DNA from 2 places in the Hydrogenophaga luteola genome. Region 1 is predicted to be linked to the other one. Evidence: predicted binding sites of a transcription regulator. Region 1 holds the regulator's gene; the other holds the start of a gene.
What was found. Region 1 encodes FNR, which switches genes on or off when oxygen is low (the NO sensors DNR and NnrR bind a similar motif). Its sites were predicted from a motif close to TTGATNNNNATCAA; they were not measured.
Positions count from the first base shown of each region.

Region 2: ACFOPI_RS22180 (OmpW/AlkL family protein) is a predicted target of FNR. The motif match lies at 1,642-1,655, and genes of this name have one in related genera.

Region 1 is NZ_JBHRXX010000009.1:160,858-164,263, forward strand. It holds gene ccoG (cytochrome c oxidase accessory protein CcoG) at 1-153, shown strand, start outside; gene ACFOPI_RS19575 (FixH family protein) at 237-473, shown strand; gene ACFOPI_RS19580 (hypothetical protein) at 522-815, shown strand; gene fnr (fumarate/nitrate reduction transcriptional regulator Fnr) at 889-1,608, opposite strand; gene hemN (oxygen-independent coproporphyrinogen III oxidase) at 1,787-3,166, shown strand; gene ACFOPI_RS19595 (sulfite exporter TauE/SafE family protein) at 3,217-3,406, shown strand, end outside.
Region 2 is NZ_JBHRXX010000010.1:73,122-76,527, forward strand. It holds gene ACFOPI_RS22170 (O-acetylhomoserine aminocarboxypropyltransferase/cysteine synthase family protein) at 1-806, shown strand, start outside; gene ACFOPI_RS22175 (alpha/beta hydrolase) at 820-1,590, shown strand; gene ACFOPI_RS22180 (OmpW/AlkL family protein) at 1,786-2,382, shown strand; gene ACFOPI_RS22185 (2Fe-2S iron-sulfur cluster-binding protein) at 2,384-3,406, opposite strand, start outside.

The DNA of each region.
Region 1 (3,406 bases):
CTTTCCACAGAAGTGCGCTCCGCCGCCGTGCGCGTCCAGATCCCGCCCAACGCCGCGCCCGCCGGCTCGCACCCGATACGGTTCACCATCCGGTCCACCGGCAGCGATGTGTCTGAGGTGGTGGAGAAGGCCGTCTTCATCGTTCCACGCTAAACTGAATTCACACGCTTATGGAACAAGTCATGTCAGCAAATCCAAGTCATCACCCGGCCACGCCGTGGTGGAAGGTGCCCCACATGTGGCTGGTGGTCGGTGGGCCTGTTGCCGTGATCGTCGCTGGCGTGATCACCTTGGTCATCGCAGTGAAGAACCCCGATCCTGTGCTCAACAAGTCCGACTACGAGAGAGATCTTGCCGCCGCTCAGCGGCTTGAAGGGCAGGCCAAGGTCGATGCATTGGCCAAGATGCAGCCGGCCCATCAGGCGCGCAATCACGCCGCTTCGCCGGTCGTACCGGCGGCCCCCTCCAAGTAGGACGCCGCATCACCGAATGCAGCCACACAGGAGTGAAGGATACGACTCATGAAAGCTCAGCGGTGGATGTGGATAGCGTGGCCAGCATTTCTAGTGGCTTCGGTGCTCGAGATGATTGTTTTCGCCATGGTCGACCCGGGTGATCTCCACTGGTTCGGTAACCCCCTGGAGCTGTCTCGACAGGCCATCTACACACTGGCGTTCTTCGTGTTCTGGTGTGTCACCATGGCATCGAGCGCGCTGACCACCTTGCTCGCCATGTCTCCCTTCGAGGTCAATCGCTGTCCGGTACCTGAAACGGAGCGTCCCCAGGACTGTGCCCGCAACGGCGGGTGCAGCTGATCTGCGTTTCGCAAATAAAAACCCCGCTCAGGGTTCAGACCTGAGCGGGGTTTTTTGGAGGGGTCGAATAGGTTCAGCGGCAGGTCTGGGGGTTCACGATCTGCTTGAGCGCATCGGTGTTCTTGATGTGCACATAGCGTTGTTTGACTTCGATGATGCCTTCCTCGACGAACTTCGAGAACGTCCGGCTCACGGTTTCAAGCTTCATGCCCAGGTAACTCCCGATCTCTTCCCGGGTCATACGCAGGATGAGCTCGGACTGTGAGAAGCCGCGTGCATGCAGACGCTGGACGAGGTTGAGCAGGAAGGCTGCGAGACGTTCCTCGGCACGCATGCTGCCCAGCAGCAGCATCACGCTGTGATCGCGGACGATTTCCCGGCTCATGATCTTGTGGACATGGTGCTGCAGCGTGGTGAACTCCCGTGACAGCTCTTCCACCTGGTCAAACGGCATCACACAGACTTCGGCGTCCTCAAGAGCAATGGCGTCACAGGAATGACGGTCACTGACGATGCCATCCATGCCGATGATTTCACCGGTCATCTGGAAACCGGTGACCTGGTCCCTGCCGTCGGCGGTGGTCACGCAGGTTTTGAAGAAGCCCGATCGCACCGCGTAGAGCGAAGTGAACTTGTCGCCGGTATTGAACAGGGCTGTTCCCCGCTTGATCCTCCTGCGCGTGGAGATCACGGTGTCCAGCTTGTCCATTTCCTCAGGGTTGAGGCCCATGGGCAGACACAACTCCCGGAGGTTGCAACTGGAACAGGCGACTTTGATGCTGTGAATGTCCATAAATCTTCCAGATTTCGCCCGAAGCTTAACGCATGGTCACAAGTGCCAGCAAGGCGGAAGCGCTCACCCTCGTTGGGGGGATGGGGGGAAACCCCGGGGCTTGGACGGCCCTTGATCTTGATCAAGGGTGCTATTTCTGCCTTGGTGCACATTCGCGCTGAGAACTGGAGAATTGTTTGTGAGTCACGCCATTTCCGACGAATTGCTCAAGCGATTCGACATCCCGGGTCCCCGTTACACCTCGTACCCCACCGCAGACCGCTTTGTAGAAGCGTTCACGGAGAGCGACTACATCCAGGCGCTGGAACAACGTCGGGCTGGGTCGCTCGCATTGCCGTTGTCGCTGTACGTCCATATTCCTTTCTGCGAGTCTGTCTGCTACTACTGCGCCTGCAACAAGGTCATCACCAAGCACCACGAAAGGGCTGCGGAATACCTGCGGTATCTGTCGCGTGAGGTGGAGCTTCAGGTGCAGCACTTCGGGAAGGGGCACGCCGTGTCCCAGCTGCATCTGGGAGGAGGAACGCCGACCTTCCTGTCCGACGCCGAGCTGGAGGATCTTCTGACAATGATCCGCCGCAACTTCACGCTCGTGCCAGGAGGCGAGTACTCCATAGAGGTCGACCCTCGCACGGTGACGGACCAGCGTTTGCAGACACTGGCCAGGTTGGGTTTCAACCGACTGAGTTTCGGTGTACAGGATTTCGATCCCGCTGTTCAGAAAGCGGTGCACCGGGTGCAACCGGTCGAGCAGGTGTTCGCACTGGTCGAGACGGCACGCAAGATCGGATTTGAGTCGGTCAACGTGGACCTCATCTATGGCTTGCCATTGCAGACGCCCGAGTCGTTTGCCCGCACGCTTGCCCAAGTCAACCAGTTGCGCCCCGACCGCATCGCGCTCTACGCATACGCTCACTTGCCAGCACGTTTCAAACCGCAGCGCCGGATCGTGGCCGCCGAGTTGCCCAGCGCGGGAGACAAGCTGTCGATGCTGTCGGCTTCGCTGGATGCCATGAGCGATGCGGGGTACGTCTACGTCGGCATGGATCACTTCGCGTTGCCGACGGATGCATTGGCCGTGGCCAAGCGACAGGGGCGGTTGCACCGAAATTTCCAGGGCTACAGCACGCAGCCCGACTGCGACCTGATCGCTTTGGGTGTTTCGGCCATCGGCCGCATCGGTGCGACCTACAGCCAGAACGCCAAGACGATTGAGGAGTATTACGACGCGCTGGACCAGGGTCGTCTTCCGATCGTGCGCGGGTTGGCACTGACCAGGGACGATTTGTTGCGCCGCTCCGTGATCATGTCCCTGATGTGCCAGGGGCAGCTTCAGTTCGAATCAATCAACCTGGGACACCTGATCGACTGCAAGAGCTACTTTGCTCGCGAGCTGGAGGTGTTGGCCGGCTATGCCGAACACGGACTGGTTCGCATCGACGACTCTGGTGTGGAGGTGACGCCAGCAGGTTGGTATCTGGTTCGCGCCATCGCCATGGTTTTCGACAAAAACCTGCAGGTCGACCAGGACCGGGCGCGTTTCTCCAAGATCATCTGACTCGCGTGGTTTCGAGCCAGCGCGAGGGTTGCGACTGCTAGAGTTCTGCCATGCAAACATCCATGGCGCTCACCGCACTGTTCATGGGGATCGCTGGTGGTCCCCATTGTGTCGCCATGTGTGGAGCCGCTTGCGCAGGCATCAGTCGTGGCGTGACCGGGCGCCAGAGCACGGCGGCTCTGCTGAACTTCCAGGCTGGACGACTGCTTGGCTACTCCCTCTTCGGGGCGATTGCCGCAG
Region 2 (3,406 bases), on a different contig from region 1:
ACGTGACCGACATCGGCGCGCTGGCGAAGGTGGCGCACGCGGCGGGCGTGCCGCTGATCGTGGACAACACCGTGCCCAGCCCCTACCTGTGCCGCCCGTTCGAGCACGGCGCCGACATCGTGGTGCACTCGCTGACCAAGTACCTCGGCGGCCACGGCACCAGCATCGGTGGCGCCATCGTTGACAGCGGGAAATTCCCCTGGGCCGAACACAAGGCACGTTTCAAGCGCCTGAACGAGCCCGACGTGAGCTACCACGGCGTGGTGTACACCGAGGCGCTGGGCCCGGCCGCCTACATCGCCCGTGCCCGCGTGGTCCCGCTGCGCAACATGGGCGCGGCGCTCTCGCCCATGAACGCATTTCAGATCCTGCAGGGCATCGAGACGCTGGCGCTGCGCATGGACCGCATCTGCGAGAACGCGGTCAAGGTGGCGCAGCACCTGCAGAACCACGCCAAGGTGGGCTGGGTCAACTACGCCGGCTTGCCCGATCACAAGGACCATGGCCTGGTGCAGCAATACATGGGCGGCCGCGCGTCCGGCATCATCAGCTTTGGCCTCAAGGCCGACGACGCCATCGCTGCGGGCGCCCGTTTCCAGGACGCGCTGCAGCTGTTCACCCGCCTGGTGAACATCGGTGATGCCAAGTCGCTGGCTTGCCACCCGGCCTCGACCACGCACCGCCAGCTCAACCCCGACGAGCTGAAGAAGGCCGGCGTCAGCACCGACATGGTTCGCCTCTCGGTCGGCATCGAGCACATCGACGACATGATCGCCGATCTGGAGCAGGCGCTGGCGAAGGTGTGAGGGGCGACGCCCGATGCGTGCGCTGAAGGTGGTGCTGGTGCGGGTGTTGTCGGCCGTGGCGCTGCTCTGCCTGGCTGGTTGTGGGGCCTTGTACGGGTGGCAGCGCTCCTTGCTCTACCACCCGCAGCCGGCGCGGCAGGCGGGCGAATCGCTGACGTTGCCGGTGGACGGCGCCACGCTGCAGGTCAGCGTGCGCGCGCGCCCTGGCGCGCCCGCCCTCCTGTACTTCGGTGGCAACGCCGAGGACGTGTCGGCCACCCTGCCGCAGCTCGCGCGCCTGTTCCCTGACCACGCGCTGTACCTGTTGCACTACCGGGGCTATGGGCAGAGCACCGGCGAGCCCACCGAATCGGCCCTGCACGCCGATGCGCAGGCACTGTACGAACATGCGCGGCACGCGCACTCTGAGATCAAGATCGTGGGGCGCAGCCTGGGCAGTGGCGTGGCCATTCGCCTCGCCAGCGAGAGGGCGGTGACCAGGCTGGTGCTTCTCACCCCCTACGACAGCATCGAAAACGTCGCGGCCGAGCAGTTTTCCTGGTGGCCTGTGCGCTGGCTGATCCGGGACCGTTTCGACTCCGCCGCTGTGGCGGGGCGCATCGGCGTGCCGACGACCCTGATCGCGGCCGAGCGCGACACCCTGATCCGGCCGGAGCGCACGGCTGCGCTGATGGCGCGCTTCGGGCCCGGGGTGGCGCGTCTGGTGGTCATTCCGGGCGTGGGGCACAACGACATCAGTGCCAGCCCGATCTACGCGCGGGCGCTGGTCGACGCTGTGCGGTGAGCGCAGACGCCGCGCCAACTGCATGCCCTGGATGCCGGTCTTGGCGTCGATTTGATCTGGGTCAACCGCCCGCGCAGAAGCGGCGCATCGCCCGCGTCGCTGCCCACATCCATTGACATGACTCAAGCGGCAGACCGGGTCGAGCGACTCCAATGCCCGCGCGGGAATGTTCCCGTGACGAGGAAGAAGTTGATCATGTCGAAGAAGCACATCATTGCCATCGCCGCCCTCTCCACCCTGGTGGCCGCTCCCGTGCTGGCCCAGGACCTCAAGGCCGGCGACCTGCTGGTCCGAGCCCGCGCCGTTCACCTGAACAGCGCCAACAAGGACAGCACCGGTCTGGACCTGTCCGTGAACAACAAGTGGCTGCCTGAAGTGGACTTCACCTACTTCCTGAGCCCCAACCTGGCCGCCGAGCTGATCCTGACCGTGCCGCAGAAGCACACCCTCTCAGCCGGCAGCGCCGAGATCGGTACCCTCAAGCACCTGCCGCCCACCCTGAGCGTGCAGTACCACTTCCCGGCCGGTCCGGTGAAGCCCTATGTGGGCGCTGGTTTGAACTACACCCGTTTCAGCTCGGTGAACCTGCCGGCGGGCGTGGACATCAAGCGCAACAGCGTGGGTGCGTCGCTCCAGGCGGGCATCGACATCCCGGTGGGCAAGGACCTGTACCTCAACTTCGACGTCAAGAAGGTGTACATCAGCACCAAGGTCTCGGCCGGTGGCAGCGAAATCGGCAAGTTCAAGGTCGACCCCGTGCTCGTGGGCGTGGGCCTGGGCTGGAAGTTCTGATTCAGCGCTCGTCGTAGCTGACCACCAGGGTACTGGTGGTCGGCCGCGCCTGGCAGGAGAGCACGAAACCCTTCTCGGTTTCCCAGGGTTCGAGCGTGAAGTTCTTGTCCATGGTCACCGCGCCTTCCATCACCTTGGCGCGGCAGGTGCAGCACACACCGCCCCGGCAGGACCAGGGCAGATCCAGCCCGGCGTTGAGGGCAACATCCAGCACGTGCTCGTCCTTGCCCATGCGCAGCTGGTGCGGCTTGCCGTCGAGCACCACGGTCAGCGCCACCTCGCCATCGGTGCGCACGGCCGGGTGACCGAGCACGGCGGCTTGGCGCTGGCCGGCGGGCAGCGCCTCCAGCGTCGGTGAGGTGAACCGTTCGGTGTGGATGCGGTCGGGTCGCACGCCAGCGTCCAGCAGCGCGTTCTCGGTGGCTTCGATCATGGCCTCGGGGCCGCACACAAACACCTCGTCCATGCTGCCCACCGGCAGCAAGGCGGCGATGATCTCGCGCACCTTGTCGCCGTCGATGCGGCCTTCGAGCAGGGGCACTTCCTGCGCCTGGCGCGAGAGCACGTGGATCAGGGTGAGACGGCCCGGGTACTGGTCCTTGAGATCCTGCAGCGCCTCGTTGAACATCACGCTGGCCATGCGGCGGTTGCCGTAGACCAGGGTGAACTTGGCGTCGGGCGATTCTTCCAGCGTGCTGGCGATGATGGACAGGATGGGCGTGATGCCCGAACCGGCCGCAAAGCCCACGCGGTGGATGGCGCGGGGCTTGTGGATGGTGAAGCGGCCGTCCGGCGGCATGACGCGCAGGGTGTCGCCGGCCTTGAGCTGCGACGCGGCCCAGTTGGAGAACACACCGCCTTCCACCGGTCGGATGCCCAACGTGACTTCGCCGTGTTTCATCAGCCGGCTGCGTGGGCTGCTGACTGAGTAGCTGCGCCGCACGTCCTGGCCGCCGATGGTGGCGCGCAGCGTCAGGAACTGGCCGGGTTCGAAGGCGAACGTCTCGCGCAGGGCCTCGGGAAT